3 regions of the Massilia sp. P1_C10 genome follow, and region 1 is predicted to be linked to each of the others. Evidence: predicted binding sites of a transcription regulator. Region 1 holds the regulator's gene; each other region holds the start of a gene.
What was found. The regulator sigma-54, encoded in region 1, starts transcription at its own class of promoters, with help from an activator protein. The targets are predictions, from matches to a motif close to TGGCANGNAANCTGCTTT.

Region 1 (3,592 bases):
CGCGATGGCGGCGATTTCTGGGTCGAGGGCGAGGCCGAGCGCATCGAGTATGACAACAAGGCGGAGATACTGAAGATGTACACGCGGGCCAAGCTGACCAAGCTGGAAGGCGCGCGGGTCGCCGACGAAGTCGAAGGCGCCTTCATCTCCTACGACAGCCGCAAGGAATTTTCCAGGGTCGAGAACACCAATACCGGCGAATCGAAACCGGGCGGCGGACGGGTCAAGATCACGATCCAGCCTCCCGTTAAGTCCGCGCCGGCGCCGGCGGGAAAGCAATGATGGATACAAAATCCTGCGGTAACACCCTGATCGTGCGCGGCCTGCAAAAGAGCTACGGCAAGCGGCTGGTGGTGCGCGACGTTTCGCTGCAGGTCGAATGCGGCGAAGTGGTCGGCCTGCTCGGCCCGAACGGCGCCGGCAAGACCACCTCGTTTTACATGATCGTCGGCCTGGTGCCGTCGGACGCCGGCTCGATCGACATCTCCGGCGTCGATATCTCCAGCCTGCCGATCCACCGCCGCGCGGTGCTCGGCCTGTCCTACCTGCCGCAGGAGGCCTCGGTGTTCCGCAAGCTGACGGTGGAGGACAACATCCGCGCCGTGCTCGAGCTGCAGAAGGTCGACGGCAAATCGCTGACCAAGGACCAGATCAACGAGCGCCTCGATACCTTGCTGGCCGACCTGCAGATCGAGAAGCTGCGCGAGAACCAGGCGATGTCGCTGTCGGGCGGCGAGCGGCGCCGCGTCGAGATCGCGCGCGCGCTGGCGACCAATCCGCGCTTCGTGCTGCTCGACGAGCCGTTCGCCGGCGTCGACCCGATCGCCGTGATCGAGATCCAGCGCATCGTGCGCTTCCTGAAGGAGCGCGGCATCGGCGTGCTGATCACCGACCATAACGTGCGCGAGACGCTCGGCATCTGCGATCGCGCGTATATTATCAATCAGGGTGCGGTGCTTGCTTCGGGACGTCCCGACGACATCATCGCGGACGAATCGGTGCGCCGCGTCTACCTGGGCGAACATTTCCGCATGTAAGCCATGAAACAGTCACTGCAACTACGGACTTCCCAACACCTCGCGCTGACGCCGCAGCTGCAGCAGTCGATCCGTCTGCTGCAGTTGTCCACGCTCGAGCTGCAACAGGAACTGACGCAGCTGCTGTCCGATAATCCGCTGCTCGAACGCCTCGACGACCCGCTCGACAACTCGGTGCGCCTGCTGGCCGATGGCGCCATCGGCACGCCGGCGTCGCCGGGCGAAGCGCCGTCCGAGCCGGGCGCGCAGGACGCGCCGCCGGGCGAGGGCAGCGGCGAGGCGCCCGGCGCCGGCGAAGGCGAGGGCGGGGGCGACGGCGAAACCCCCGAGGCGGCCGGCGGCGACAGCGAGGACTGGGGCGAGGCGGGCCGCAACAAGACCCCCGACGACGAGGATTCGCGGCCGCAGATCGAAGCGTCGGCGACCACCCTGCGCGATCATTTGATGGAGCAGATGCGCCTGGCCATGCTGGGCACGCGCGACCGCGCGCTGGTCGAACTGATGATCGACGCGCTCGACGACAACGGCTACCTGACCGAGTCGCTCGAAGAGATCCTCGAGCGCCTGCCGCCCGAGCTGGAACTCGACCTCGACGAACTGAAGACCGCGCTGTCGCTGCTGCAAAGCTTCGACCCGGCGGGCGTCGGCGCGCGCAACGCCTCCGAATGCCTGGCGCTGCAGATCAAACGCATGCCCGGCGTGCCGCTGGTCACGCGGCGCATGGCGCTCGACATCGTCTGCAAGCACCTGGCCTGGTTCGCCCAGCGCGATTTCAACAAGCTGAAAAAAGCCCTCGACTGCGACGACGAGGACCTGCGCGAGGCGCAGGCCGTGATCCGCAACTGCAATCCGCATCCGGGCGCGGCATTCGGCACCGGCGCCTCCGACTACGTGGTGCCGGACGTGATCGTGCGGCGCGCGAAGAACGGCTGGACCGTCTCGCTGAACCAGGAAGTGATGCCGCGCCTGCGCGTCAACAGCATGTACGCCAACCTGCTCAAGAACGGCAAGGGCGAAGGCCAGCTGGGCGCGCAGCTGCAGGAAGCGAAGTGGCTGATCAAGAATATGCGCCAGCGCTTCGATACGATCCTGCGCGTGGCGGAGGCGATTGTCGAGCGGCAACGGAACTTTTTCAGCCATGGCGCGGTTGCCATGCGTCCACTTGTGCTGCGCGAAATTGCTGATACACTGGGTCTACACGAGAGTACGATATCTCGTGTGACAACCCAAAAATACATGCTCACGCCGCATGGTATGTTTGAGTTGAAATACTTTTTTGGGAGCCACGTCGCCACCGAAGCAGGGGGAGAAGCATCCTCCACGGCGATACGGGCACTCATCGTGCAACTCACAGGAGCCGAAGACCCTAAAAACCCTTTATCAGACAGTAAGATCGCAGACATGCTGGGGGAACAGGGGATGGTTATTGCACGACGCACGGTCGCCAAGTACCGTGAAGCGCTCAAGATACCGCCAGTGGCCCTCCGTAAAAGTTTGTAGATCGACCTCACACGCTGTTCCTCTGCGCGTATGACGCACGAACAGGTAGCGACATCATCAAAGGAGTGTGTATGAATCTCACAATCAGTGGACATCATCTTGAAGTGACCCCAGCCATCCGTGAATACGTACAGAACAAACTGGAGCGAGTGAAGCGTCATTTCGATCAAGTGATCGACATCGCCGTGATCCTCACCGTCGATAATCTGACTGAAAAAGAAAAACGGCAAAAAGCCGAGATCAACTTGAGGCTGCCGGGTAAAACCGTGAATGTCGCCAGCCTGTCACACGACCTGTACGCTGCCATCGACAGCCTGATCGACAAGCTCGATCGACAAGTCATGAAATACAAATCCCAAGTGCAGGAGCACAACCACCAGGCCATCAAGCATCTGCAAGAGCCGGAGCTCCCCGCCGCCGCATAAGGCCGGCATCACCTGAAAGCGAGGGCGCCGTCGGCGCCCTTTTTGTATCTGGCGCCTGCGTTAAAATACGCCCTTTCCGACCACGATCCCGACCATGACCGACTTCGTCAAAACCCGCATCGCCAACCGCACCGGCATCATCACCCTGGACCGCCCGCGCACGCTCAACTCGCTGTCGCTGGAAATGATCCGCGCGCTGTCCGACGTGCTGCTGGCGTGGCGCGACGATCCCGCGGTGGACGCCGTGGTCCTGCGCAGCAGCACCGACAAGGCGCTGTGCGCCGGCGGCGACATCCGCTACTTCCACGACGTCGGCACCTTGCCGACGACCGGCGGCAGCGCCTCGCTGGAAGACTTCTTCACCGAGGAATACACGCTCAACCACCTGATCCACTTCTACCCGAAGCTGTATGTGGCGGTGATGGACGGCGTGGTGATGGGCGGCGGCCTTGGCATCTCCGAAGCGGGCCCGGACACCGGCCTGCGCGTGGTCACCGACGGCACCAAGCTGGCCATGCCCGAGGTGAACATCGGCCTGTTCCCGGATGTGGGCGGCAGCTACTTCCTGGCGCGCGCGCCGGGCAAGCTTGGCCTGTACCTTGGCCTGACCGGCCTGACCGTGCGCGCCGC
Region 2 (3,592 bases), on a different contig from region 1:
AACGCGCTGGGCGGCTCCGCCAGCAAGAATCATCGTGCTGCCACAATAGCCACACTTCACTATTCCACTGAGCAAATTCGGAATGTTTGTACCCTTTCTTGCTCTAGCTCCGACGAACAGGCGCTGCGCTCGGATATTCTGCAAATGGAAGAATGCCTCCTTCGTAATCAACGCCGGATAGTAATCTGGAACTGGCGCGCCGTGAGGCGTCAGCTTTCCTCCGTTCCAAAGCTGAGGCTGAAACTCGCCGTATAGTGCTGTACTCGTGACGATCTTGTTGATGTACGACGGATACCAGCCTTTTCCGTGAGACGAAACTGGCGGTACGGAACGTTCATTAAATCGTTTAGCGATTAATGCTTGTCCCATCCCTGCCTTGACCATGCCGAGGATTTCCATGACCTGTTCTACACGCTCAGGGACCAACTCAAACTCGGTCTTGTCAGCGTTCAACCGCATCCACGCAGGACACCGGGCAGTCAATTTTTTCTCGTCGATACGGGCACGTTTTGCTTCCCATGCCGCCGAGATGCGACGGCTTTTCATGGCAGACTCTTCGTGAGCACGAGCCATGATGGTGATCGAGATGATCAAGCTTGAGAAGTTGTCGCCGACGGATTCCGCACTGTAAACCATGTTGTCAGCCAACGTGACAATAGTGATGCCCTGCCGCAAAATAGAGATGAAAATCTCAAGCGCGGCGAGCACCTTGTCGCGCGAAAGACGGTCCAGCGATTCGACTAGCAGGAATGAGCCAGGAACGATGCGGCCACGCTTGATGGCTTCAAGAAATCCGCCAAGTGCGCCGCGCTCGATGTTTGAACGATCAAACGCGGACAGACCGAGGTCATGCAGATGGAGAGAATTATCGAGGGTGAGGCCATGCTTGGCGGCATAGTGTTCAGACAGCTCAGTTTGTCTGCGGAGCGAATCGCCCTTCTTCTGTTCGGACGTAGAGAAGCGAATGTAGCTGTAGGCGACGGGCAAGGCGCTGGTCCAATTTGGTTGCGGAATGGCAATTATACACCGCCACCGTCGATGTATTCATAGACATTATATCGATATCTATACGACCCACCACGCCAGAGATTTTCTCACAATATGATACGCATGAAGCGTTGCGAAACAAACATTCTCCACAGCTCGGAAGGAGGTCATCGGAAGAAGCGATGCCATCGCAGGTCGGCGGGGCGTTGGCCGCCGAACTAAAAATCCGTACAACGCTGTCTGCGTCGCGCCCGACAATTTATCCCTCAAGCTCCCATTTCCGACGCGGCCCGGAATGAAACGAACGCAATTCGACCCGCGTCCCGCCACCGAAAGCAGATCCCCATAACGAAACGAAATATGTTCGCATTCTCGCATACGCGCAGAAGATGATAGCGCTATAGCCTTCCAAACGGAAATATACCGCCGATAACCGGAGAAATTTGCGAAAAGGTAACTGTACAAAAACCATGTGGCGACATAGGCACTCGTTCGCGGGTGAACAATTATACTTTTCTCCGAGATAACAATCTTCACAAGCAAAACGATTTTCCACCGAGATTCAAAAATTTCAGCGCGAAAACCAAAAATGAGCCCTCGTTATTGTCGAAGAATATTACACACTTTTTCAGCTTAAAACGCGCTTCACGAAAAAGCGGCATTAAATCATATAGTTATCGTGGCCCCTGTTTTTGGCTCATTTCTTGCTTGAACCACCAGCTCAACACCTATCAAGGAGAAGTGTGATGAAAACTCGCTTCGCACATTACTTTTTTGGATTTGCGGCAATATTCGTTTCCGCATCCGTTACGGCCACCCCCACCAACATCGTCCTACCTGAATATTCCGGTGGAAGTGGAACCGTAGGGCAATTTTCACTTTCGCTATCGTCTGGATCATATATAACTGGAGGGACAATAAATGGAACCTTTGGAAATTCATCTGTGAGTAGTTCGGCCGGCGTGGTAGTGTCCCTAAACTCTCAAAAGGTCGCAACCTGCGGTCCGTATAATCCAGATACGAATACTGGCTCTCCGTGCAATTTCTCTCCGGTCAGTTGGTCCTCCTCCATCGCTCTAAATGCAATTAGTAACGGTACGAATGTTGTGACTGCAGACCAGACATCTCCATACGTGGTCCGGCTTGGACCTACGAAACTCAACATTAACATCATGGATACTAATCCTACAAAAAACACCATTAATACTGTGCTTGACATCGTTCGCAATAGTCCTGCGAATCAGGGAAAGACGGAACGCGAAATCGCAGAAGCGGCGTTTTCCGCTCTCGAAGACGCTCGCCATGGTTTTTACGGCGTTAATAACGAATTTATCCAGCTAAAGAACTTGGACATAACTACTTTAGCAAATACCGACCATTTCTTTCAGGTGTACGCTAGCGGTCTCGGGAACAACTTGATCGACAATCCGCTCTCTGCTGCGGTGGTGGGCCTCATAATCGATCCCGTTTATAATGTCGGAAAAGCAATATCGCAGAATGTTCTTGGCGAAAAATTTTTTACAGCCGACGATGGACCACAGTCGCCTGCCAATTTTGATTTTTGGGGACTTAGCGGAGCGGTCGCTGCGATTCAAGTTCGAAGCGGAAGCCTTCCACCTGATCAAGCGATAAAGCCCGTGGTGACGGGGCAAGGCAGTTCGGTCTTCGTAGAAAATGCATCGTCCACTCCTATCCTGTTTGATCCCATTGCGGCACCCGGTTTTTCGTACGCGTCCTGGGCGGGCCCACTGTTCGAATCTGTTTTAGTTCCCCAGTTTTCCGTTCCGGGGCTGTCGGAGTTTATTCTCGATGTGAATGGGAACAGCTATACCTTACATCCAGACGAATTGTTCAAGTTTTCAACCCCAGTTGATTTTTTTTCGCTGCGAGGGTTCGAAGGTCCATTCGTTGGAAAATCCGATTTCGCAACTCAATTGACGTTCGCCGGTACAGGGACGACTGTGTTCGAACAGCGAGCCTTGGCTGAATCAATCCATGTTCCCGAACCGTCAACAATATCAATCTTCCTCTTGTCATTATTAACTCTGGTTGCACGTGTGGCTAAGCAGAAAAAATCGGCCCATAAGAAGCATGTTACCTTAGCGAGTAAACACGGCCGGGGAGGATGGTTAGGAACAGTCAGGTTGATGTATTCATAGACCAGAGATCGAGATCAGGTGGCTGATTCCGGTGCGGTTGAAGATCGTCCAGTCCGACTGGTCGATTGCGCGCTGGTCGCCCACTACCAGCGCGACGATCACGCCGGCGTACTGCTTGCCCGGGAGCGCGGCCAGGATGCGGTCGCGCAGCCGGGACCTGCACAGCTCGACCAGGTTGCCGATGCTGAAGACGAAGCTGTCGAGGCGCCGGTTTCGGTGGGCTTCCGGCCGCACGTAGCCGGTGGCGCGCACGCCCTGTTCGAGCTGCCACACTTCGTAATCGAATCCGTACGGGTTGGCGTTGCCGTGCGGGCGCTGCAGCCGCACCGTGAGTTGCCAGCGTTCGCCGGGCTGCACCGCGCCGACCTGCTGCAGCTTGTCGCGAAAGCCCGCGTACCACGCCAGCGACACGCGCGGCGGCACGGCCATCGGCGCGCCGGCCACAC
Region 3 (3,592 bases), on a different contig from region 1:
GCTGGTGAATTGCGGCGGCGACGTCGCGCCGGGTATTTTCCGCGGCAGCGGAGGATACGCCCATCAAGCGAACTGAAGATTGACGCGGTGGCGGTGCGCGACCAAAATGGATTGGAGGCGCCGCGCATTGCGATCGTGCCTTTTGCGTGTTGAGCTCAACGAAGTGTGTTGCCGTACGTCGAAAGGCCCGAACTGACCGCATGCATTGATGCGGGCAAGGCGATGCGCGGCGACGATATGGCCGAGCCACCACACGTTTGCAGAGGCAACCCCATGAGCATCCCGAGCACAGCCCGCGCCCGCATCGACCTCGCGTCGCTGACGGCGGCGGCGGAGGGCGCTGCCCCCGGTCTGGGGCAAGTCCAGGAATTCGATCCCGCGGCCGAGAGTGCGCCGCGCCTTTTCCTCACGCGTCCGGATCAGTCCGGAATACGCGTGGCGATCGAATGCAGTTATGAAGGGCGCAAAGCGGTCATCGGCGGGCCGGACTGGCAGATGCTGGAACGGCGTTGCGCCGAGAACGGGAACTTCGTCGCGACCCTCAATCCCGCCGTTATTCACGCGTTGATCGCCGAGCTCGAGTTGGCCAGGCAGGACGACGACCTGGCCGTGGCCCAGGTGCGCCATTACGATTATCCGGGCCTGGTGAAAAATGATGTGCACCAGGAGATCGTGTGCGAATCGAACCTGCCGGATGGGACTAAGCTATTTCTCCGGCCCGATCCCGAACTGGCCGCGCTGCGCAGCAGGATCAATCAGCTGGAGCAGCGCAATCGCGAGCTGGAATCGCAGCTGCGGGCGAAATGATGGCGTGATTGCCGCGGCGTTCAGTCGAACATTTCGCCGGTGGTTTTGGCAAACGTCTTGGCGAACAGGTTGAACAGTTCGACGCCCGGGTTCGATTCCAGGTATCTGTGCGCGCGCTGCGCCAGCAGCGTCAGGGTTTCCCCATCGCTCAGGAACTCTTCCCAGTGATCGGCGCGCATCTGGCCTTCCAGCCAGCCGACCGCCGCCGACATCGTTTCCTTGATGACGTGCTCGAGCAACTGCGCGGCCTTGTCGTTGCTGACCGGGCGGCGCATCTGCAGGGCGGCCACGAAGGCGGCCAGTTCGCTGTTGCCTTCATCGCGCACGGTGTCCTTCGCCTCGCCCTTGGTCAGGTGGGCTTTGTCGTCGTCCGGGCTGGCGGCGTCGATCGTGGACGGGTCGGTTGTCATTGCTGGTTTCTCCATTGGGGTTTATGCACACAGCATGGCGCCGCGCGCCGCCCCAGTCTGTGCGGCAGCTAACGCGAAGTCGTCGCCCTGGCCCTCCGCTTATCGAGTTGAATCGGTTTATCAATCCCAATCGGCTTAATAATTTTGTTACTAATGATCGATGTGGCGCATATAAAGTAGGTACTCCACGATGCATATATTTTCTCGCTAGCCGCCATTATGTCGGATATTTTTACAGTCGATTTTCACGGCAAACGTAAACACCTGATTTTATTGAAATCATATTATTGGCACGGTTTTTGCAATGTTTGCGCCCTGTAGTTAATGATGATATGTCCAAACAGGGAGAAAATAATGAAAAAATCGATGTCAATAGGAATTGGCCTGCTGCTCGGGGCACTGTCGCTGAGCGCAGCGAGCGCGGCGCCTCTGCGCACGGGCTTTGGTGGACCGGAAGGGTATGGCGCCCTTAGCCAGGGACCGAATGACGATGGCACGTCCGGGTAGTTGAGCTTGCCCTTCAGTGTTAACTTCTACGGCAATACATTTAATAATTTTTACGTTAATAATAACGGTAACATCTCATTCGGACAGGGTTCGGGCAGCTTTACGCCAGTTCATTTCCCGAGTTCCAATTTGCCGATCATTGCGCCGTTCTGGGCCGATGTGGATACGCGACGCCAGCCGGGCGGCGGTGCGGTCTACGTGGCGGCGCCGAATGCCAACTCGGTGGTCGTCACCTGGCACGACGTCGGCTATTACAGCCAGCACAATAACCTGCTGAACGATTTCCAGCTGACGCTGCTGAACCGTGCCGACACCGGCGCCGGCAACTTCGATATCGAGTTCCGCTATAACCAGTTGCAATGGACGACCGGCGACGCCAGCGGCGGCTCCGGCGGGATGGGCGGTACTCCTGCACAGGCCGGCTACGATGCGGGCAACCATCAGAATTTCTTTGTGCTGCCTGGTTCGTTCTCGAGCGGCATCCTGAACCTGGCGAACACTTCCAACGTCAGCCAGGATACCCCGGGCGTGTGGACCATGGCGATCCGCGGCGGCACGACCTCCGACGGCGCCACTCCCGGCGCGCCGCTGCTGCCGACGATCGTCGACGACTCCGGCTTCCACTTCACTTTCAGCGCGAACCTCGGACAGACCGTCTACATCGATCCTGAAGTGGCCACCGGCTACGAGTACCAGGTTCTGTCGGGCCCGAACATTCTCAGCGCGATTTTCCCGATCATCGCCGGCGACGCCGACGGTTACGATATCTTCTCGCTGACCGGCGACCTGCTCGGCTCGGTTCTGCCGGGCGGCACCTTCAATTTCGGCGGTGGCGGCGTCAACGGCTTCCGCCTGGGCGGCATCGATATCGGGGCCAACCTGGATCCGGCCAACACCCAAGCCTTCGTCACCGGGCTGACGTTTGCCGCCGCCGGCCAGTTCGACATCGCCCAGTTGCCGATCACGGTGACTCTCGGCGGCACGGTGCCCGAGCCCTCGTCGGCGCTGCTGCTGCTGCTCGGCGCCCTGGCCATCGGCGCGAGCCGCTCCGTGCGCCAGCGTCGCGCCACCGGGTTGCGCGCTTGACCGCCAGCGCGATGGGATCGCGTTTGCAGGCGGCGCGCTCGTGCGCGGTTGCGCTGCTGGCCGCCTGCGCGGCCGGCGCGGCTTCAGCGCAAGGCGGCGACGCGCCGCGCGTCGTCAAGGAGCAGCGCTTCGCTTCCTGGGGCTATTCCTGTGCCGTGGCCGGCAACGGCAAGGGCGCCGAGGTTGAACGCTGCATGATCTCGCAAATGGTGGCGACCAATCCGCGCGAGCGCAAGGTGGTGCTGGGCCTGACCGTCGACTTCGAGGACTCGCGCACCGTGCCGACCTTGCGCGCGCGCTTTTCGGCCGACGCCAAGCGCGAGGCGGGCATCGGCATCAAGATCGACGAGAAGCCGGAAATGCGGCTCGCCATCGGCGATTGCAACACCCAGCGCTGCGAGTCGTTGGGACGCATGTCGACGCCGGTGCTGAAGGCGTGGAGCTCGGGCAAGATCGGCAAGTTCGCCTTCCTGCGGCAGAGCGGCAAGCAGGTGTTGCTGCCGATTTCGCTCGACGGCTTCGACCAGGCGCTGGCGGCGTTGCGCCAGCATCCGGGCGGCTCCGTGGCGCCGCCGGCGAAGACGCCGGCGCGGACCTGACGGCGCCTGCGGCGATCTTTAAGTCCCGGGGCGCGGCATTCGCCTCCTCGCCGGGGCCGGGCAGCGCGAGTTGTCCGGCCCCGCTTGTTTCCGGCTGGGATTTCGACGTTCAACGGAACATTGCAGTGCAGACGCGTTTCTTCGAAAGGGGAAACGTTTGCGTGGGGCAATGGATGTCGGACA

Region 2: AC1D02_RS10755 (PEP-CTERM sorting domain-containing protein) is a predicted target of sigma-54. The motif match lies at 1,681-1,698, and genes of this name have one in related genera.
Region 3: AC1D02_RS15835 (nidogen-like domain-containing protein) is a predicted target of sigma-54. The motif match lies at 1,506-1,523, and genes of this name have one in related genera.

Annotation. Positions count from the first base shown of each region.
Region 1 is NZ_JBFUAC010000008.1:154,980-158,571, reverse strand. Features, by position in the region: gene lptA (lipopolysaccharide transport periplasmic protein LptA) at 1-282, shown strand, start outside; gene lptB (LPS export ABC transporter ATP-binding protein) at 282-1,037, shown strand; gene AC1D02_RS17645 (RNA polymerase factor sigma-54) at 1,041-2,537, shown strand; gene hpf (ribosome hibernation-promoting factor, HPF/YfiA family) at 2,609-2,962, shown strand; gene AC1D02_RS17635 (enoyl-CoA hydratase/isomerase family protein) at 3,057-3,592, shown strand, end outside.
Region 2 is NZ_JBFUAC010000004.1:155,273-158,864, reverse strand. Features, by position in the region: gene AC1D02_RS10760 (recombinase family protein) at 1-987, opposite strand, end outside; gene AC1D02_RS10755 (PEP-CTERM sorting domain-containing protein) at 1,734-3,146, shown strand; gene AC1D02_RS10750 (ComEC/Rec2 family competence protein) at 3,141-3,592, opposite strand, start outside.
Region 3 is NZ_JBFUAC010000007.1:62,174-65,765, forward strand. Features, by position in the region: gene AC1D02_RS15820 (hypothetical protein) at 1-8, shown strand, start outside; gene AC1D02_RS15825 (hypothetical protein) at 169-807, shown strand; gene AC1D02_RS15830 (hypothetical protein) at 828-1,217, opposite strand; gene AC1D02_RS15835 (nidogen-like domain-containing protein) at 1,731-2,810, shown strand; gene AC1D02_RS15840 (invasion associated locus B family protein) at 2,822-3,409, shown strand.